Regions from separate parts of the Thalassotalea sp. PLHSN55 genome, predicted to be linked through region 1. Evidence: predicted binding sites of a transcription regulator. Region 1 holds the regulator's gene; each other region holds the start of a gene.
What was found. Region 1 encodes LexA, which represses DNA repair genes until DNA is damaged. Its sites were predicted from a motif close to TACTGTATNNNNATACAGTA; they were not measured.

Region 2: imuA (translesion DNA synthesis-associated protein ImuA) is a predicted target of LexA. The motif match lies at 4,683-4,702, and genes of this name have one in related genera.
Region 3: recN (DNA repair protein RecN) is a predicted target of LexA. The motif match lies at 1,908-1,927, and genes of this name have one in related genera.

The regions. Positions count from the first base shown of each region.
Region 1 covers NZ_JBPDIH010000003.1:79,156-86,784, forward strand. Annotated here, with positions in the region: gene ACRRSQ_RS06270 (cytochrome c oxidase assembly protein) at 1-67, opposite strand, end outside; gene ctaD (cytochrome c oxidase subunit I) at 108-1,715, opposite strand; gene coxB (cytochrome c oxidase subunit II) at 1,728-3,266, opposite strand; gene lexA (transcriptional repressor LexA) at 3,820-4,443, opposite strand; gene ACRRSQ_RS06290 (PEP-CTERM/exosortase system-associated acyltransferase) at 4,807-5,607, shown strand; gene ACRRSQ_RS06295 (ThiF family adenylyltransferase) at 5,689-6,579, shown strand; gene ACRRSQ_RS06300 (PEP-CTERM sorting domain-containing protein) at 6,970-7,629, opposite strand, start outside.
Region 2 covers NZ_JBPDIH010000001.1:541,611-549,239, reverse strand. Annotated here, with positions in the region: gene ACRRSQ_RS02520 (error-prone DNA polymerase) at 1-2,569, opposite strand, end outside; gene ACRRSQ_RS02515 (Y-family DNA polymerase) at 2,588-3,994, opposite strand; gene imuA (translesion DNA synthesis-associated protein ImuA) at 3,996-4,676, opposite strand; gene ACRRSQ_RS02505 (DUF6491 family protein) at 5,125-5,562, opposite strand; gene ACRRSQ_RS02500 (ABC transporter substrate-binding protein) at 5,956-7,218, shown strand; gene ACRRSQ_RS02495 (glycosyl hydrolase) at 7,300-7,629, opposite strand, start outside.
Region 3 covers NZ_JBPDIH010000004.1:136,015-143,643, reverse strand. Annotated here, with positions in the region: gene ACRRSQ_RS09240 (outer membrane protein assembly factor BamE) at 1-99, opposite strand, end outside; gene recN (DNA repair protein RecN) at 192-1,856, opposite strand; gene nadK (NAD(+) kinase) at 1,989-2,870, opposite strand; gene grpE (nucleotide exchange factor GrpE) at 3,043-3,678, shown strand; gene dnaK (molecular chaperone DnaK) at 3,932-5,860, shown strand; gene dnaJ (molecular chaperone DnaJ) at 6,144-7,289, shown strand; gene ACRRSQ_RS09210 (DUF1244 domain-containing protein) at 7,383-7,629, opposite strand, start outside.

The DNA of each region.
Region 1 (7,629 bases):
ACATAGCAAACACAATAACGACCAATTTTTTGATCACTTTTTTATTTTCTGCCTGCGCATTGTTCATGGCTGGTTGTTCGGTGTCTTTATTCATAAAGATGCTCTACCTAATCAATTTTTGGTGGTGTACTAAAGGTGTGATAAGGCGCAGGACTCGCAACCGTCCACTCTAGCCCTTCAGCACCATCCCAAGGTTTTGCTGGTGCTTTTTCACCACCACGAATACATTTGATCACCACAGCCAAGAAAATAAGCTGAGATAAACCAAAGGCAAAACCACCAATACTGACCCACTTATTAAAGTCGGCAAATTGCAACGCATAATCAGGAATACGACGTGGCATACCTGCTAGTCCTAAGAAGTGCATTGGGAAAAACAGTAAGTTCACCGAAATTAATGAACACCAAAAATGCCAGCGACTTAAGGTTTCGCTGTACATATGCCCTGTCCATTTAGGTAACCAGTAATAACTCGCTGCATAGATAGAAAACAATGAGCCAGTAACAAGTACGTAATGAAAGTGAGCAACCACAAAGTAAGTATCATGATATTGAAAATCTACCGGCGTCATCGCGAGCATCAAGCCAGAGAAACCGCCAATGGTAAATAAAATCACAAAAGCAATTGAAAATAACATCGGCGTTTCAAAGGTCATCGCGCCACGCCACATAGTGGCAACCCAGTTAAAGACTTTTACACCTGTTGGTACCGCTATCAACATGGTGCAGTACATAAAGAATAACTCACCAAATAACGGCATGCCGGTGGTAAACATGTGATGCGCCCAAACAATAAACGACAACAAGGCAATAGACGAAGTTGCGTAAACCATTGAGCTATAGCCAAACAGTTTTTTACGTGAAAATGCCGGAATCGTAGTTGAGACGATACCAAAGGCAGGCAAAATCATGATGTAAACTTCAGGGTGGCCAAAGAACCAAAAAATATGTTGGAACAAGACAGGATCACCACCGCCAGCAGCGTTAAAAAAGCTGGTACCAAAATAGGTATCGGTTAATAACATAGTGACTACCCCTGCCAAGACGGGCATCACCGCTATTAACAAGTAGGCAGTAATGAAAAATGTCCAAACAAACAATGGCATTTTCATGTAGGTCATGCCTGGTGCACGCATATTCATGATGGTAACCACGATATTAATCGCGCCCATAATCGATGAAATACCCATAATATGCACAGCAAATACAAAAAATGCCGTACTACCATTTGAATAAGTGGTTGATAGCGGCGCGTAGAAAGTCCAGCCAAAATTAGGCGCGCCTGACTCCATAAAGAAAGAGCCGATTAAAATAGAAAAAGCGAATGGTAATATCCAAAAGCTCCAGTTATTTAATCGAGGTAACGCCATATCTGGCGCCCCTATCATCATAGGTAACATCCAGTTTGCTAAGCCAGTAAATGCCGGCATTATCGCGCCAAATACCATAATCAAGCCGTGGACTGTGGTTAACTGGTTAAAAAAGTCTGGTTCAACTATTTGCAAACCCGGCTGAAATAATTCAGCGCGGATCACCATAGCTAAGGCGCCACCCGTTAATAACATGATGAAAGAAAACCACAGATACAAAGTACCAATGTCTTTATGGTTGGTGGTATATAGCCAGCGTTTTAAACCGGTCATTTTATGATCATCGTGATGCTCGTCATGCGAATCATGATCATTAGTCGTATCGTTAAGAACGTCTGTTGTCATTATAGTTACTCCCTATTTCGCACTTGCCGCATCAACGTCGGCAGCTTGTATTAAATCACCGGTGTTATTACCCCAAGCATTACGCTCGTAAGTCACAACTGCTGCAATTTGAGTTTTAGTTAATTGACCACCAAATGCAGCCATAGCAGGATTTTTCGCACTGCCATTAATCACCATATCAAGGTGGGCATTAATATCACCGGTAACGATTGCACTACCGATAAGTGATGGAAATGCAGGAGGAATGCCCGCGCCACTTGCTTGGTGACAAGCGCTACAGCTGGCGGTGTAAACTTGCTCGCCCATAGCCATCATTTCATCAAGGGTGTAAGTTTTTGTTAGATCTTCAACCGCCGGTGCGCTTTCCGCTACTTGTGTGGCGACATCATCAACAACATCCATTGCCGCTGATTTTATTTGTTCAACTTTGCCCGCAGGAGTTGAAGAATCATCAGCAGGAAGTCCCTTAACATCAGCAGCTTGCACCATATCTCCGGTATCGTTGCCCCAAGCATTTCGCTCGTAAGTAACAACGGCAGCAAGTTCTTTTAAGCTAAGTTGTTTACCATAGCCTTGCATTCCAGTGCCAGCACGGCCGTTGACGACAATATCAATATGAGCTTGGATATCGCCGGTGGCAATTGCGCTGCCTTTTAGTGCAGGAAATGCTGGAGGAACACCTAAACCAGTGGGCTGATGACATGCAGCACAATGTGCCATATAAGTGGTTTCACCTAAGCTCATTAATTCATCCATAGACAAGGATGCATTTAACGATTGCTGCTCAGCTGCTAAAGCCTGTGCAGCTATGTCGCGTTGCTCAACTAGCCATTTTTCATAATCGGCTTCAGATCGCACGTCGACAACTACCGGCATAAAGCCATGATCTTTACCACAAAGCTCTGCACATTGGCCGCGATAAATACCGGGTTCATCAACTTTGGTCCAAGCCTCATTAATAAAGCCTGGATTAGCATCTTGCTTAACCGCAAAAGCTGGCACCCACCAAGAGTGAATAACATCGTCTGAGGTAATTAAGAATCGAACTTTTTTATTAACAGGAATAACAAGAGGTTTATCAACTTCAAGTAAGTAGTGCTCGCCCTTTTCAGCGTTATCACTTACTTGATTTTCGTATTGCTCTCTAGGGGTTGAAAGCACTGAATAGAATTCTATATCTTGGTCAAAGTACTTATAGTGCCATTTCCACTGCGAGCCAGTAATTTGAATAGTAACATCTGAATCGTCATTATTTTCCATCTCAATTAATGTACTCGTGGCAGGCACTGCCATGGCAATTAAGATGACAATCGGAATTGCGGTCCAGAGGATCTCGACCTTAGTACTTTCATGAAAAGTGGCTGGTTTTACCCCTTTAGATTTTCGATGAAAAATCATCGACCAAAACATTGCGCCAAATACAACAAGACCAATAGCAGTACAAATGTACATCACCATCATATGCAGGTCATAAACCTCCCTGCTAATATCTGTTGCGCCCTTTGTTAAATTTAACTGCATGTCGGCCCAAGCTGAACTAGAAAATAACATTCCTAGTAGCAACCAAACCTGGTTACATCTCTTCACTCAACATCTCCTTCTGCTTGTAAAAGCAAAACAGAACGTTTTGAAGCAAACAACTTAATTACTTATATTGGTTCTGTTTGGTTTTCTTATTATTATTTCCAACGTAAGGTAGAAACCACGCATTTACACCACGCTTTCTTCTATTTTCTTATTATCATTTTGTCTATTTGCTGTACTAGAATTACTTAAATTTTATTCAAGGTCTAGTTTTTTTATGACATAGATCAACAAAAAAACCTGTGATATCAATAGAGTATCTACTCTAGGAACGAATAAAAACGGACATATATATTCGTGATAAAAATCACAAAAAATTTGCTTCAGGCGAAGAGGGCTCTAGTGTTGAGCTGATTAAATAAACAACAATTTATTGAAAATAACGAGAGTATTGGCGGAGACAAAAACAAAAAATACGACATAAATTATGTCGTATTTAAGACTCTGTTTTTCTAGGCTTATCATTTAAGTTGAGGAAAAATATCTTAGTTAAAGCTGAAATAATAAAATTTAGATATGTTTACATCCAATCGGCAGAGCGAATAACCCCAACGGCGATCCCTTCAACATTGAAACTTTGGCTCGCTAGATCAACAACAATTGGAGAGAAATCTTCATTTTCGGCGTGTAAATAAACAACATTACCTTCACGCTTGAATCGCTTCACGGTAACGTCATCTTCAACTCTTGCCACAATAACTTGCCCGTTTTGCACATCACTGGTTTGATGAACCGCTAACAGGTCACCATCCAAAATACCGATATCCTTCATACTTTCACCATTTACCCGAAGTAAATAGTCTGCTGAAGGACGAAATAAGTTACCATCAATTTTATAATTTTCTTCAACATGCTCTTGCGCCAATATTGGTTCACCAGCAGCGACTCTGCCGATAAGTGGCAACCCCTCTTCTTCAATGAATTCTTCAGCTAGGCGAATCCCACGTGACGTGCCAGGCAACATTTCAATATAACCTTTTTTGGCTAACGCTTTTAAGTGTTCTTCCGCAGCATTAGCTGACTTAAAACCAAAAAAATCAGCTATTTCTGCACGAGTTGGCGGCATACCTGTAGCTGATATTTTTTCTTTTATTAGATCAAAAATCTGCTGTTGACGGGGGGTTAATGGTTTAAGCTCAGTCATTATATTTGCCTGTAAATATGAACAGTATACCTGTTATTGTATACAGCCTTTTAATAAAGGCAAGCTTAACATTGTGTAAAACGAAATTTTACACAACTATTGGCGCTGTTTTTAACTAATACACCTTTTATAAATGAAAGACATGACTTTTATTTTGTAACGACACCAAACTAACTAACCTCTTTAGTTTCAAACAGTAAGCTATAGAGAGCTTTCGTATTTTTTCTCATTAGTAACATCAAAAAAGTATTTAAATATAAAGGAAAATATTGAGTTACTAGTATATTATTAGTAAGAGATGACCTAAAGTTACATATTCGTACATATTGGCTGTTATTTTTACCAATTGATATTGAGGGAAACATGAGTTCTTATTCTATTGCTGAAAACTTCAATCAGTATTTCAAAATAAAATTTGCAAGCACCAAGGAACTCCAGCAAGAAGCATATAAAATTCGTTATGGTGTATATAGTGAAGAGCTTGGCTGGGAAGAACCAAACCCATTGCATATGGAATCTGATGAATGTGATAAATATGCCTATCACTGTTTATTAGAACACCGAAGAACTGGGGTATTTGCAGGGTGTATTAGATTAGTTATCCCACCAGCTGAAGATCCCGAAAAAAAGTTGCCTTTTGAAGAGCATTGTTTAAGTAGTGCAAAAACAGAAGTATTAGACACAACAACTTTACCACGTGGTGGCTTCGGTGAAATTTCACGATTAGCCGTACTTGCTTCGTTTAGGCGTCGTGAAAAGGAAAAGCAAGTTCCTTTCGTATTAAACGACGTTAATATGGACAACATGTATAGTCCCGAGGAAAGACGTAACTTCCCTAATATTGCGATGGGTCTATATTTAAGTGGCTTAGCTATGGCTACAATTTTTAATCATGTCGGTCTTGTTGTAATGATGGAGCCGAGATTAAATCGACGTCTAATTCGTTTTGGCTTGCCCTTTGAGCAAATTGGTGACGAAATGAATTATCACGGCCAGCGCGCGATGTTTTTTCTCGCTCGAGAGAAATTCGACACTGAACTAAATGATGAAATAAAGAAGCTTTATGCGATTTTATATGATGACCTCGCTTCTCAAATTTCATTAAGAAAATTTTCAAATAATGCAGAATTCAACTTGCCAGATATTAAGTTAATTACACCTTAGTCGCATGTTTTGGCAATATCTATTTTTTAAATAACAACGATAAAATAGTTTACTCTTAAGCTATTTTTCTAAAGGATTGCTATGTTTAACTACGAAGAAGCTTTCTCTCGTAATATCGGTTGGGTAACGAGAGACGAGCAACAAATACTGCGTAATACCCGTGTTGCAATTGGTGGGCTTGGAGGCGTAGGCGGCGATCATGCGATTGTTCTATCACGCCTTGGTATCGGGAAATTTAATATTTCCGATCTTGATGATTATGATGTAGCAAACTTCAACCGCCAAGCGGGTGCTAATATGAATACACTTGGTCGCCCTAAAGCGGAAGTCATGGAAGAAACCATTCGAGGTATCAACCCGGAAGCTGATATTAAGAACTTTGATCAAGGCATTACCGATGAAAACTTAGAAGAGTTTTTAACAGACGTTGATATTTATGTTGATAGTTTAGACATTTTTGCGTTAGAAATGCGCCGTAAAGTTTTTCGACGTTGTTACGAAAAAGGCATTCCAACAATTACTGCCGCGCCAATGGGAATGGGAACTGCATTTCTAGTATTCATGCCCGGCAAGATGACATTTGACGAATATTTTGCCATTGTAGATACGCCAGCAAACGCATCAGAAGAAGAAAAAGCGAACATTTTTAATGACAATATTATTCGTTTTGTTGTTGGTGTCTCACCTTCCATTCAGCAACGTCACTATATTGTTGATAGCACCTCAATAAACTTCTTTAAAAAGAAAGTACCTTCAACCTGTATGGGCATTTCGTTAGCCGCAGGTACCTTATGTACCAATGTACTTAAGCTTATTTTAAAGCGTGGTGATGTGATTTATGCACCACATGGGCTGCATTTTGATGCTTATCGAAACAAGTTAATTAAGACTTGGCGCCCTTGGGGTAATAAAAACCCTGTTCAACTGTATATGTTTTGGCGATTCAAACAAATCATTAAAGACAATACTTAAGCCATTTCAATCAACATCTATTAAAACTTCAAAGCTCTGTCAATGCAGAGCTTTTTTACATCCAAGATTAAAGCCTTGCAGCTTTTAACTTTCTACTTTTAGCTTCCTACTTGTAGCTTTCGCTTCCACTTGTAGCTTTTAACTTCCCACTTGCAGCTTTTAACTTCCCACTTGCAGCTTCGGCTTCCCACTTGCAGCTTCGGCTTCCCACTTGCAGCTTCGGCTTCCCACTTGCAGCTTCGGCTTCCCACTTGTAGCTTTCAACTTACCATTTATCTCTTGTAGCTCATCTCTTCCAACTTTTAGCTTTTAGCTTTTAGCTTCTAACTTGCAGCTTTTTAAGGCATAAAAAAACCGCCAATCGGCGGTTCTTTAAATGAGAGTTAAGTATTACTTAGCTTTGCGACGTGCTGCGCCAAAACCTAGTAAACCTAAACCTAACATTGCTAAAGTAGCAGGCTCTGGAACAGAGAATTCTAAAGAAGCATCATGCGTTCCACCAATACTTAAAATGTGACCTTCAGCTGTAGTTTCAACAAACTGTGGGTTGATAGGGTCAGTGTTTTGGTCAATACGGAAACGTACTGGCGCAGTATGGCTTGCTGCATATTCACTGAATGTTTGTGAACCACCACCAACTGCAATGTTAAAGATATCAGCTGCTGGGTTTACGTTAGTTACGTCACCAGAGAAAACTTGGTTACCTGGAGTACTTACGTGGCTCTTAATTTCAGTAGAAAATAAGTTAGTACCAGTAGCAAAACCATCTGCTGAAGTAAATAGTAACCAGTCAATAGTACCTGAAGTGTAGTTAAAATCAGTACCGTTGAATGTACCCATTAAATCATCAAACGTGAAGCTGATTAACCAGTCAACACCGTAACCGTTGTCACTTGGGCCAAATGGACCTAATTGTGAATCAACTAATGCAGTTGCACGGTTTGATAAGAAAGTACCTACTTCTAAGCCACCTTTTGAAACGATAGTATCGCCAACATCAAGACCGTTAAAATCGTTATCAGTAATTAAAGACTCTGATTCATAACGTAA
Region 2 (7,629 bases), on a different contig from region 1:
GCGTCGCGTATCTATCACCTGATATGGCATGAAAGGCATCAGCACTGGCTAATTGCTCAATAACATAACGGTTTATTGCTAAACGTTTTACTTCACTAACCGATTGAAATCCGGCTTTAGGTCGATGTTTGACTAACAGCTCTGCCGCCTGTTTTGAGCAGCCTTTGATCAAACGAAAACCTAAACGTAATGCTAAGCCGCCCTGCACTTTGACTACCTGATGATCATAAACTGACTGATTAATGCAAATCGGTAATATGCTGATATGGTGCCGTTTAGCGTCTTGTATTAATTGCGATGGCGAATAAAAACCCATCGGTAAACTGTTTAAAATTGCCGTATAAAATAGCGTTGGATAATAATATTTAAGCCAAGCTGACACATAAGCGAGTACCGCAAAAGACGCCGAGTGACTTTCAGGAAAACCGTATTCACCAAAGCCAAGTATTTGGCTAAAAATTTGCTCGGCAAACGCTACCTTATAACCTCTTGCTTTCATGCCACTAATTAATTTAGCTTTAAACTGAAACAGCTTGCCGTTTTTTTTCCAACTCGCCATTGCTCGGCGTAATTGATCCGCCTCACCGCCGGTAAAACCCGCTGCAACCATGGCAAGTTTTATCACCTGCTCTTGAAAAATAGGCACACCTAAGGTGCGAGATAATACCTCTTTCACCGCTTGAGAGGGGTATTCAATTGGCTCAATACCGTCACGACGCTTTAAAAAAGGATGCACCATATCCCCTTGTATTGGCCCGGGTCGTACAATGGCAATTTGAATGACAAGATCGTAATAATTGGCAGGTTTTAGCCGAGGTAACATGCTCATTTGCGCCCGCGATTCAATTTGAAATAACCCCACGGTATCTGCCTGTTGTATCATCTGATAAACCTTAGCATCGTCTTGCTCTCGAGTAATACTGGCGATAGTTAATTCCCGTTGATGAAATTGTTTAACCAGCTGAAAACACTTACGAATAGCGCTAAGCATGCCTAACGCTAGCACATCAACTTTCAGTAAACCGAGTGATTCTAAATCGTCTTTATCCCATTGAATTACAGTACGTTCATCCATGCTGGCATTTTCAACCGGTACTAATTCGTATAACGGCCCGGCTGAGATAACAAAGCCACCAACGTGTTGCGATAAATGCCGCGGAAAACCTTTGATTTCATTCACCAACTGAATAAATTGTTGCCCTTTATTTGACTGCGGATCTAGCCCTAATTCAATCACCTGTGACTGCCAATCAAGTGAGCTGTCGCGTCGGTTAATATTTTTAATAAAAAATTCAAGTTGTGTCAGGTTAATACCAAGCGCTTTGCCAACTTCACGTATCGCACTTTTTAGCCGATAAGTGATCACCGTAGCGGCAATAGCAGTACGCTCTCGGCCATATTTTTGGTAAATATATTGAATAACTTCTTCACGGCGTTCATGTTCAAAGTCAACATCAATATCGGGCGGCTCGTCACGCTCTTTGCTAATAAAGCGTTCAAACAATACGTTAATTTGCCTTGGGTCTACCGAAGTTATTTCTAAGCAGTAACACACAATCGAATTTGCCGCAGAGCCTCGACCTTGAAATAAAATCCCGGCATGTTTGGCAAACATCACCACATCACGAATGGTTAAAAAATAATAAGGATAATTAAGCTCTTCAATTAATGTCAGCTCTTTTTCAATAGTTTGTGCAAGCTCGGTTTGAATACCTTCTGGAAAACGAAATTCAATGCCTTTAGCCACCAATTCACGCAGATGTGCCATTGGCGTTTTACCTTTAGGTACTAATTCTGCTGGATATTCATAGCGCAGCTCTTGCAAATTAAACTGGCAACGTTTGGCGATCACTTGCGACTCTGCCAACCATTGGGCTTCAAATAATTTACTGAGCTTAGTCACAGATCTCAGTGCCCGTTCAGCGTTCGATAAACGTTGGTGACCAAGCGAACTTACGCTAGTGCCCGCTTTAATAGCTGTTAAAGTATGTTGTAATTCAATGCGGTTAGCATTATGAAACAGTACGCCGCCACATGCGGTAATGGGCAATTCAAGGTGTTGCGCCAACAATTGGCAATGCTGCAAATAGTCTTGGTCATTACTTAATAAACGCCGCTGCGCGCCAAGCCAAAGTCGGCTTTGATGATATTGGCTCAGCCAATGCCCCCAATGTTGATCGCATGTTTTTCCTGTCGGGAGCCAAATCAGTAAACAATGCTTCACTGACATTAAATCCCATTCTTGTAGCTGATAACTGCCCTTTTCACTACGTCGCCGAGCATTGGTGATCACCCGACAAAGCTCGGCATACGCTTTACGATTGGGAGACAACAAGATCACTTGTAACTCGTCATTGAGCCAAAACATGCTGCCAACAATGAGCTTAATCGCCAATTGGTGTTCTTTAATCGCACTATAGGCACGCACAACTCCTGCCACTGAACATTCATCGGTGATCGCCAGCGCTTGATAACCTAAAAAATTCGCTTGAATAATCAACTCTTCAGGATGAGAAGCCCCTTGCAAAAAGGAAAAATTACTTTGGCAAAACAGTTCGTTATATGTCATTAACCACAAAGCTCCCCATTAACTAAAAACGCCGTGTACAAACCAACGTTGATGATTATCTCGAAATAACCATAACCAACGCCCCTGTTGACTACGGGCAATAAAATAATCGCGTGCTACTTGATGGTTATCCCACCAACCAGTGACGATGCGTTCAGGGTACGGAATAACCTGCACTTGTTCATTTAATGGCAGTGGTGATGGCAGTAAAACGCTGGGTCGCAGCTTTTGCTCAACGCGGCTGGTTATTTCAGTCGAAAAAGGCGTGCACAACTGATTAGCAAATTCTGGTCGATCGTCTTGTACGGTAGTAATGCCTTTTACGCGCTCTTCTCCGAGTTTTGCACTGAGTATCGAGATAAGTCCTTTCGCCGAAACGCTGCCTTGTGCTCCTTGAAATAAATCACGCCGCTGCGCGTATTTACTCATTAAGCGTTTCACTTTTAATGTTAAACCGGTCACAGGTGCAGTTAAGGTAACCGACTCTAATGCCAGTTGACTAAGCTGCAACCATTTTTCTGCTTGATATTCTCCTTCTGCGGCGCTAACCACCAGCACAAAGTCATCCGCATCACGTTGGTGAAAAACAATATCAAGCGCTGCCGCTAATTTATCTTTCAACCTTAAATATTGCTCTAATAATCGATACTGTTTCAACAACGGTTTTTCGATATGTTGCAGGTTAACCACTTCGTAATATAGCTCTAAATAGTGCTCAAAATGTTCAGGGGGTATATAAGCAGTAACGGGGTGCTGTATTTGCCCAGTTAAACGGCCAATATAATTAACCACCTCCACGTCAAAACGCGCCGCAAGCTCGGTAAATGACAACACCAGTAAATCTGCAAAGTGGCGCACACCCACTTTATGTAAACGTGTGATCACTTGACTGGCTAAGTCTGAACAAGCTAAAGGCTGCAGCTTAATTTGGCGCAGTAATGCTTGCTCATCGTCAGAAATGCCATTAAGCCCTTGTCTGGCTAAAATGCGCGCCGCATATGGCGAATACCCTGTCGCGTATTGATAGTGAAGATTTAACGGCTGTAAATGCTGTGATAACTGCTGCCAGTAATGGGCTAAATCTTGATATAAGGTCAGCATGCTAGTGACTTTAAGCAGTAAACCATTCGGTGGATATAAAGTAATATCTGCCGTAATTGAATATAACCAATGGGCGATGCGTTTTAGCGCGCGATTTTCTGTGCTTTGCTGATAAGGTTTAACCTGCAATGAGCGGCATAACGATGAGGCAGTGCCTAAACCCATGCCTAGTTTTACCCCTTCGCTTAATGCGGGGGCATTAAGTTGCACCACTTCATTTATTTTGTCATCAAAAATAACCAGTGGTTGCATTTCCTTCCCGGCTTGTTGGTACATAACATCAAGCTGCAAGGCTGGAAAATGAAGATAGAGCCACAAGGTCATGCTAACCTGCTTGCGCCTTAGAAAACTGCACGACATTATCAGGTAGAGGTGCTTGAGTAAGCCTCGGCCAATGTTTTGCCATATTGATAATAAAATGGTCTGTGCGCCAGCCGCGTTTGCGTTTATTAATGCTGGCAGAAACACCTTGGGCGTGCGGCTGTAATGACAGACTTAAATCAAAAGGGAGCGACAGCGATTCCGCTTTATTGGTGCGTAAAATAAACTGTCGGCTGTTGCCGGTTTCGCTGGCCACCTGCAGCCGTTTCACTTGGTGAACTTCAAGCGCTTGATGGGTCCACATGATAACGCTATGACAAGCACCACTGCGTAAACACTGCTCTGCCGCCCATAAGCTTTCTTGCTGCTTTTCAGGATACACCAATAAAACTTTACTTAAATCAAAACCTTGCGCCGACAACACTTGTGCACTAATAATGCCAAGTGGCGCGATAAACACAATCAAGCGTTGCTCTTCAATGGCGCGAGTTAACATCGGCAGCAGTAAGCGCAACTCGCCAATGCCAGCAGCGCTTTGTATTTCAGTAACGCCTTGTTGAAAGCCACCATCAAGATATTGATCAAGTTCAGCGTAACCTGTCGACTCACCTGTCGCTAAAGGGGCTTTGCTACGACCTTGCCAAACTAAATGTCGATGCTGGAGTTGTTCGATTAAATTATTCATAAAAACACCTGTATTTATATACAGTATAATTTAAAAATAATAATTTTCTAGTGCCTATGTTTAATAAATTTTAATTCAACGTATTAACAATTAGTTAGCAAAATTGACTGTTGGTAAAAGCGGTTCAAATTAAGCAGGATAAAAAAGTCCGAGGTTATTACTAACCTCGGACTTTAATTATTTATCTGGTTAATGGTGATTAAGGGCAATTGGCGCAGTGCATTTCCAGTTACCATGACCTAGCGATAGGGTTAACGCTCTTTTCAATAGGAAGCTATACGATAAAATTTGTTATAAAAAATAAAGGCCTAACCGATACATTCAGTTAAGCCTTTACAGTTAAAGTATATAATTTAAAAAACAGTTAAAACAATATTTAAAACAATACTCTAGCCTTGATATTAGTCACATGAAAGTGATGCTAATTTTAGTTTTAACGCAACAATAATTACTTGCTTTGCTCAGTTTCTTGTTGCTCTTTATTCATTTCTTCGAGCTTTTCAGGGTGCCATTCGTTGATGCTTGTGATCATACAGCTTAAACCGCGCATCGTGTCTGCGTCAGTTTTTACGCGGTCGCCACGTTGAATACACGATGAGCCAGTTTTACCGATAATAGCAATGCGGTACATCGCCCAGTTTGCATCACACGGGCCTGATAAATTCAGCTTAAACTGATTTCTTCGACTCAGTGTCACAATCAGCGCTTTGTCGTCGTTATCGACATTACTCCAGCCATTAATACTGCGAATAAAACAAGCCTGATTCACTTCTTCACCAATTCTAGGATCGTTTTCGACACTCACCATAGGTTCGTCAGCATCGGTAGATGCACAAGAAAATAGTGTTATTGAAGATAAAACTAAGATAGCTCTAAGCCATTGCATATTCATTTCCTTAAACTTGTAAAACTTAATAAATACTAGGGTCTGTTACTCTTCCAGTTTAGAACTGTGTTGCACTTAAAAATATGGTGATAACGGCACTTAATGTAAAATTTAGTTATTCCAAATGCACATTGAATACCGATTATTAGTTCCAAGCATAACCTAAGCACTTACCCCCTGTTGGCAACACCGAGAGACTATTTTTCAAGGCACCTTTTTGCCTTGTTATCTTTAAAATTAGTCTCTAGCAGAAAACAAAAGATCAACAGACCCTAACCAAAATAGATCGGGTGATTGTTCTCAATTGTAGCAATAATAAGCTATTTTTTATAATAAGCAGCATATAAATGGATTTTTTTGCCGTATTTTTCCCTTACATTTTAGGCAAATAATATGAATAAAATTAAGCGTTATATCATCGCTTTATTCACATACGCTTATTTGGTTTTATTTTCATTACTAGCACTTGCGCAGCCCTCAGATAATAGCGTTAACGACAACAATACGATTAGCCTTTCTGTTCATATTAGTCCTGCAGCAAAAGCAGCGTTCTTCCCACTTATTCAACAATTTGAACAACAATCAAGTATAAAAGTTAAAATCGTAAAATACACCAAAGATGATGAATTTGAGCAATTGAATAATCGCTGGCTTGTTGATGGTATCGACAGCCCTGATATTTTATACGCACACGCCTCACATCGCTTCCATCAGCAAATAAAAGCTGGCTATGCTCATTCCATTTCTCATTTATGGCAAAAACACCAATGGGAGGAACAATTTTCCACCAAATTGATTGATTGGGTTTCATACCAAGGACAAATTTATGGCTTGCCTTATGTGAAAGCAACTTGGGGATTTTTTTATAAAACATCATTAACTGAGCGTTTTGGTGAAGTGCCGCAGCAATGGCAGGAATTTATAACGTATTGCCAAACTCTCAAAGAAGCGGGCATTACCCCTTTTAATGCATCAAAAAAGCAACCTTGGATCGCAACCGCGTGGTTTGAATACTTTATTTTACGCCAGTACGGCATTGGCTTGTTTAATGAAATTATTGCAGGTGGAATTAATTATCACGACCCGCGTATTCAACATGTATTGAATTTATGGGCGGATTTAATTGCGCGTGGCTTTTTTAATTATGATTATAACAAAATGCGCTGGTCAGACAGTTTGCCGCTTTTTCATCGCCAACGGTTTGCGTTTTTCTTTATGAGCCAACGCTTATCAAGTGACTTAGTGTCACAAGCTTTAATCGATAATACCCAGTACATGGCATTTCCAAAAATGGCCGATATACCACGTTATGAAAGCACACCCACGCTGGTATTTTTTATTAGTAAGCACAGTAAAAACAAACTAAAGGCCGAGCGGTTTTTAACATTTTTAGCAACAAGCGAGGCACAAAAGCACATTGCCGAGCAATATCATATGTTGCCCGCCAATAATAAAAGTAGCGAGTTTAACAATAAGTTTTCAATAAAAGGTTTTGAAATTGCTAGCCATGCCGCCGATGTATCGCCCTTTTTTGATCGGGCAACAGCGCCTGAGTTTGAAAAAATCGCAGTTAAGGCGTTCGGACAGTTTTTACAAGACGGTAATGTTTATCAGCTAACGGAAACACTCGAACAAGCCAGAAAGTCTCTATTTTAGACAACTATATTTTAGACGAAAAAAAACGAGCATTGCTGGGGGAATGCTCGTTTTGATTAGGTAAGAAGAATAACTAGTTAATTATTCTGCGCCGCCCTCTTCTGTTTCATCAGTAACTTCCACTAACGAAACACTGTCTAAATAGAAATAGTGGGTTTCTTTACCATGCCAGAAACTCAATTTGTAATTACCCGTTAGGCTCGCCTCGAAAATAAATTCATTTTCACTCCACTCACCGTCAACTAATACAATTGGCGCTTTCAAAACATTGGCCGTTTTGCCGCTTTCGTTTTCTTTAACTACAACATTCATAGTATTTTTACCAACGCCACTATGAAATCTTGCATTAAAGTTAAGCTTGTACGATTTGCCTTCTTCTAGGTCGACCAATTGAAGAAAAGAACCATCTGA
Region 3 (7,629 bases), on a different contig from region 1:
TTCAAGGTAGTTGCCTTGAGGTATATCGCGACGAAATACCCAGCTTGAGCAAGACGCAAGAGAAATAACAAGAATAACAATAAGTGTTCTAAACAACATGTAAATATCTGTACCAAAAAAGTGTGAACGGGGATAATAACTAAGCTAAAGCTGAGATACAAAATTATTTTTTAATTTCTTCGTTAATCTTGTTATCCAGCCAATAACTCGGCGGCATTTGCCAGACTATTATCGGTAATTTTATCGCCCGCAAGTAATCGAGCTATTTCTTTGACGCGACTTTGCTGACTTAGTTCCGTAACGGTCGTTTCTGTGTGCGCTCCGTCGGTTAATTTTGCAACAAAAAACTGTTGATGCCCTTTACACGCAACTTGCGGTAGATGAGTTACACAGATAACTTGTGTCTTCTGGGCGAGTTGTTGCAATTTAGTGCCAACCATCGCAGCAGTAGGGCCGCTAATGCCAACGTCAACTTCGTCAAAAATAAGCGCAGGTGTTACTACTTTATCGGCAAGAATGACTTGCATTGCTAAACTTATTCTTGATAACTCACCGCCAGAGGCAACTTTATGCATGGCCTCTAAGGCTTGCCCAGGATTTAAGCTCACTAAAAATAAGACTTCATCAATACCATTAGGTGATAATGCTTTGCTATCGTTATGAGTAATATCTACATGAAATTTACCATGCTCCATATTTAACTCATGTAAACTGGTGCTGATTTTCTTGCTAAGGGCTTTGGCTGACTTTTGTCGAGACTTTGATAATTTTTCCGCACTTTGAAAATACGCTTGTTCAGTTTTTTCAATTTCATCAATCACTGTCAATACACGAGATTCGTCTTGACTAATATTTGCTAGCTCTTGCGATAAACTTGCATGTAGTTGAGGTAACTTTTCAGGCGCAACTTGATGCTTTTTCGCTAGCTGCAATGCAAGAGAGTATCGCTCTTCAATTGCGGCATAGGCTTGTGGGTCGAGTTCAAGTTTATCGTGGTAATGGCGTAAATCGTTGCTTGCTTCTTCTATTTGAATTAATGACTCTTGCAGTAAGTTGGTGATATTGGCTAAATCCGCATCAATATGACTAAACGCAGACAAATTTTCAATCGCTTTGCCTAAGCTGTCGTTAACGTTGAATTGTTCATTGGTGCTGAGGATATCAAGTGCAATGAGGCTTTCGGTCAGAATGCTCTGTGCGTGGCTATGACGTTTATAGTCGCCTTCTAATTGTAAAAACTCATCTTCTTGCAGTGAGAATTCATCAAGTTCAGTGACTTGATATTGCAGTAATTGGCGTTTAGCTTCTCGTTGCAATTGACTGTCTTGCAAACTTTTTAATTCGTTATTCAGTTGTTGCCATTGTTTGTAGTAATACTTTACTTCGTCTAACAAGTGGCAGTGATCGGCATAATCATCAACAATTTTTCGCTGCTCACTCGCTTTTGTTAATAATTGGTGATCATGTTGGCCATGAATATTAATCAGTAATTGGCCTAACTCTTTAAGCTGTATTAATGGTACTTGGCTGCCATTAATATAAGATTTTGAGCGACCTTCAGCAGAAATAATACGGCGTAAAATGCAGTCGTCGTCTAAATTTAGGTCTTTTGTTTTTAGCCAGTTTTGTGCTGCTGTATTGTTAGCAATGTCGAAGGTTGCACTTAACTCTGCTTTTTTACAGTTTGGTCTAACGGTATTGGTGGTTGCTCGTTCGCCCAAGCAAAGCCCTAATGCGTCAATGGCAATAGATTTACCTGCACCAGTTTCACCTGTGATGGTGGTCATGCCTTGATGCCATTCAAGGTCAAGATTTCGAACAATAGCAAAATTTTGAATGTTAAGTTGTAGCAGCATAAGAGTTCTCTATTAATCGTTTTTAAATTTGAGCTAAATGCAAAAAACCGATACTGTTAATTTATACAGTATCGGTTTTTTATGCAAGTGTTGATGATTAATTATGCTGTTTTATTTTACATCACTTTGAAATTAATAAAGTTTATTACCCCAACTGAGCTTTTGTCTTAAAACGCTAAAATAATTATGATCCAGTGGATGAATCAAGCGAATGGTATTTTCACTTTTTCGAATAATCACTTCATCGCCCGGCATTACTGCCAAAATCACATGGCCATCACAGCTTACTTGCAAATTTTCATAGTTTTCATTGGCGAGTACTAATTTAATTTCACTGTTACCATCGACCACTATTGGGCGACTTGTTAAGGTATGCGGAAACATAGGCACTAAAGAAAGTGCATTTAGGTTTGGCGTTAAAATTGGTCCGCCGGCAGACATTGAGTAAGCCGTTGAACCGGTAGGTGTAGACAAGATCAAACCGTCTGAACGTTGGCTGAACATAAAACTACCATCAATATAGACTTCAAACTCAATCATGTTGGCTACTTTACCAGCATGAAGTACGGCCTCATTTACCGCACTGTTGGAGCTTTTTAATTTTCCGTGACGATACACTTCTGCTTCAATAATAAAGCGTTGTTCGCTTTTAGACTCGCCGGCTAAAATCTTAGCTAATGGCTCGAATAAATCATCAGGTGATAAGTCAGTTAAAAAACCTAAATTACCTCGGTTAACGCCTAAAACGCCAATGTCGTAACAAGCCAGTACGCGCGCTGCGCCTAGCATATAACCGTCGCCGCCAACCACAATTGCAAGATCGGCTAATTCACCTATTTTAGTCAATGATTGACTGTTAATATTGTCAATCGACACTGAGCTTGCAACAGAGTTCTCAACCAAAACATTATAGTTGTGTTCGGTAAGGTAATTATGTAGCGCTTCAATGGTATTTCCTGCACCTTCGTGGTTAGGTTTACCAATTAAGCCGATCGTTTTATACTGGTTGGACATAGCTTTGTGTCTAAAATTCTTGATATTAGGCTAAGTTTCGCTGTTAATGGGGCGCTTGTAAAGTTCACTTTTTTCAAAAGTTTTGCTTTTACGCTTGAATCGTAAAATCTAAGCCCCATAATTAGCCCTATTAAGTTTTACCAATATTTTATGTGTTACCTTGGAGTTTTTCATGACGAATCAGTCAACCGAGAATAAAAGTGCCGAAGAACTTGCTGCAGAGCAATTGGCTGAAGAAATAGTGCAACAAGCTGAAGAGCAAGTTGAAGAGCAACATGAACATGCTCATGAAGTGATCAGTGAAGAGCAAGAAAGAATCAACGAATTAGAATTAGCACTTGCTGCCGCCCAAGCGACAGTAGCTGATCAAAAAGACTCAGTTATTCGTGCTAAAGCTGAAGTAGACAACGTCCGTCGCCGCGCAGCACAAGACGTCGAAAAAGCGCGTAAGTTTGCGTTAGAAAAGTTTGCCGGTGAAATGTTAACGGTTGTTGATAACTTAGAGCGTGGTTTAGCAACGATTGACGCCGAAGATGAGTCGCAAAAAACAACCTACGAAGGTGTTAACCTAACCCTTCAAGGTTTACTTTCTGGCTTAGAAAAATTTGCTATTAAGGCGATTGACCCACAAGACCAACCGTTCAACCCAGAGCAACATCAAGCGATGTCTATGCAAGAAGTTGAAGGTGTTGCGCCAAACACGGTTATTGCCGTAATGCAAAAAGGTTATGAATTAAATGGTCGTTTAATTCGCCCGGCAATGGTGATGGTATCTAAAGCTGCACCAAGTGTAGATACTACTGCATAATCTTTTGCTTTATATCGTTAATGAAAAAACCAGCCATTGTGCTGGTTTTTTATTGGCTGACGTTTACAAAGCGACTTTAAAGTGCAAAGCATCGTTTTGTGGTAATTAGACGATAAACATAAAAAATATCGCCTTCTACTAAAATTTTCTTACATTTTTCACTTTTTAGTGTTGAAAACCAATTTTCCTGCCCCCACTAACTGTTCATCAACAGATTTAATCTACATTTTAATAGTATTCGGAGATCCTCAAGATGGGCAAAATAATTGGTATTGACCTAGGGACAACAAACTCATGTGTTGCTGTACTAGATGGCGATAGTGTTCGTGTAATTGAAAACGCAGAAGGTGATCGTACAACACCTTCAATCATCGCATACACTGAAGAAGGCGAAACTTTAGTTGGTCAACCAGCTAAGCGTCAATCAGTAACTAACCCTAAAAACACCTTATTTGCTATCAAGCGTTTAATCGGTCGTCGTTTTGAAGACGAAGAAGTTCAACGCGATATTAAAATTATGCCATTTGGTATTACAAAAGCAGACAATGGTGATGCTTGGGTAACCGCACGTGATAAAAACGTTGCGCCACCACAAGTTTCTGCTGAAGTTTTAGCAAAAATGAAAAAAACGGCAGAAGACTATTTAGGTGAAAGCGTAACTGAAGCGGTAATTACGGTTCCTGCTTACTTTAACGATTCACAACGTCAAGCCACTAAAGATGCTGGCCGTATCGCAGGTTTAGATGTTAAGCGTATTATCAACGAACCAACGGCTGCTGCACTTGCTTACGGCATGGACAAGCAACAAGGTGATAAAGTTGTTGCAGTATACGATTTAGGTGGTGGTACTTTTGATATTTCAATTATTGAAATTGACGAAGTTGAAGGCGAGCACACGTTCGAAGTATTAGCAACTAATGGTGATACTCACTTAGGTGGTGAAGATTTCGATAACCGTTTAATCAACTACCTTGTAGCTGAATTCAAAAAAGACGCAGGCATGGACTTAACCACTGATCCATTAGCAATGCAACGTTTGAAAGAAGCGGCAGAAAAAGCAAAATGTGAGCTTTCTTCAGCACAACAAACTGATGTTAACTTACCTTACATTACAGCGGATGCTTCTGGTCCTAAGCACATGAACGTTAAAGTAACTCGTGCTAAGTTAGAATCTTTAGTTGAAGACATGGTTCAAGCAACTTTAGAGCCGTTAAAAACTGCCCTTAAAGATGCTGACCTTTCAGTAAGCGACGTAAACGATGTTATTTTGGTTGGTGGTCAAACACGTATGCCAATGGTACAAAAAGCGGTGACTGATTTCTTCGGTAAAGAACCACGTAAAGATGTTAACCCTGACGAAGCAGTAGCTTCTGGTGCAGCAGTACAAGCGGGTGTTCTTTCTGGTGACGTAACTGACGTATTACTTCTTGACGTTACTCCATTATCTCTAGGTATTGAGACAATGGGCGGTGTGATGACCAAAGTTATCGACAAAAACACTACGATTCCTACGAAGCAATCACAAACGTTCTCAACAGCAGAAGATAACCAATCAGCGGTTACTGTGCATGTTGTGCAAGGTGAGCGTAAGCAAGCAAGTGCAAACAAATCACTTGGTCAATTCAACCTTGAAGGTATTGATGCAGCGCCACGTGGTATGCCACAAATCGAAGTAACGTTTGATATTGATGCCGATGGTATCTTGCACGTTACTGCGAAAGATAAGAACACAGGTAAAGAGCAAAAAATTACCATTAAAGCCTCTTCTGGTTTATCAGATGATGAAGTAGAGCAAATGGTACGCGACGCAGAAGCAAATGCTGATGAAGATGCGAAGTTTGAAGAATTAGTTCAAGCACGTAACCAAGCTGACGGCATGGTTCACGCAACACGTAAGCAAATTGAAGAAGCGGGCGACGATTTACCTAGCGAAGACAAAGACAAAATTGAAGCTGCATTAACTGAACTTGAAGAAGTCATCAAAGGCGACGACAAAGAAGCCATTGATGCAAAATCTCAAGCAGTAATTGAAGCTTCAGCTAAGTTAATGGAAATCGCGCAAGCGAAAGCTCAAGCACAAGGCGGCGCGGCTCCTGAAGGCGCAGCACCTGAAGCGGATGCAGCTCCAGCTGGCGACGATGTTGTTGATGCGGAATTCGAAGAAGTTAAAGACGACAAGTAAGTTTGAATAACTCTGTTGTCGCTGTTTCAACTAATTTCTTTGTCGAAGGTACTCACGTAGGTAAACTACGCTCCGTGCCTTCTTCTTGAAATTAGCCTAAACAGCTTAAACAGAGTCATCAAAGGCTTGTTCCTTTAATATTAAAGCGTCGATAACTTCGGCGCTTTGTTATGTAAGACCTTATATAAAACGCGATGTTAATTTGCTTGGTTTTTTACTGAATTGCTCAGTGTTAAGAAGCTAAACAAATGAATATTCAATCAATTGAAGTAAAGAAATAACTATGTCAAAACGTGATTATTATGAAGTGCTAGGGGTATCGAAAGATGCGTCTGAGCGTGATATCAAAAAAGCTTACAAACGCTTAGCAATGAAGTTTCACCCAGATAGAACCAAGGGTGATAAGTCAAAAGAAGAGCAGTTTAAAGAAGTAAAAGAAGCTTATGAAATTCTAAATGACGATCAAAAACGTGCGGCTTACGACCAATACGGTCATGCGGCATTTGAACAAGGCGGTCACGGTGGTGGCGGTTTTGGCGGTGGTCAAGGCGATTTTGGTGATATTTTTGGTGACGTATTTGGCGATATTTTTGGTGGTGGACGTGGCGGCGGACGTGGTGGTCAATCACGCTCTCGTAGAGGTTCAGACTTACGTTATAACCTTGAACTAACGCTTGAAGAAGCGGTTAAAGGTAAAACCTTAGAAATTAAAGTGCCAACGTTTGTTAGTTGTGACCCATGTGGTGGCAGCGGCGCGAAAAAAGGCACCAGTGCTAAAACCTGTTCTACCTGTCATGGCCATGGCCAAGTGCAAATGCGCCAAGGCATGTTTGCTGTTCAACAAACCTGTCCAACCTGTAGCGGTAAAGGTAAAGTGATCACTGATCCTTGTCCTTCTTGTCGTGGTCAAGGCCGCGTTGAGAAAACCAAAACCTTATCTGTTAAAATTCCACCAGGTGTTGATACTGGCGATAGAATTCGTTTATCAGGCGAAGGTGAAGCGGGTGAGCATGGCGCGCCAGCGGGCGATTTATACGTACAAGCGAATGTTAAAGATCATCATATTTTTGTTCGTGATGAAAACCACTTGTACTGTGAAGTGCCAATTAGTTTTACTACCGCGGCATTAGGCGGTGAAATTGAAGTCCCTACACTTGAAGGGAAAGTGAAGCTGAAAGTGCCAAAAGAAACGCAAACCGGTAAAATGTTCCGTTTACGTGGTAAAGGTGTTAAATCAGTACGTAGCCATTCTACTGGTGATTTAATGTGTAAAGTCGTCATTGAAACGCCGGTAAGTTTATCAGGCGATCAAGCCGATTTACTTCGTCAGCTAGAAGAAAAAATGGGTAAGAGCAACAGCAAGCATAGCCCAAAAGAAACCGGATTTTTTGACGGTGTGAAAAAATTCTTCGATGATCTCAAAGGCTAAATAAACGCTAATATTTAACCTTTAGTGCTTATAAACCAAAAAATCCAGCTAATTGTTAGCTGGATTTTTTTATTAGTTGATTTCTTAAACTTATTATTTTGGGTTTAATTCGTTAAATTTTGCTAACTGTTCTTCGGTTGCTGGTAGTTGATGTTTTTCTTTCCATTCGCTATATGGCATGCCATAAACTTGCTCGCGGGCGGTATCAATGTCGACGGTAACGCCTAGTTTTTCGGCTTCTGCTACTGTCCACTTTGAAAAACAGTTACGGCAAAAACCGGCTAAGTTCATTAATTCAATATTTTGCACATCTTTTCTATTATCTAAATGTGCCAATAAG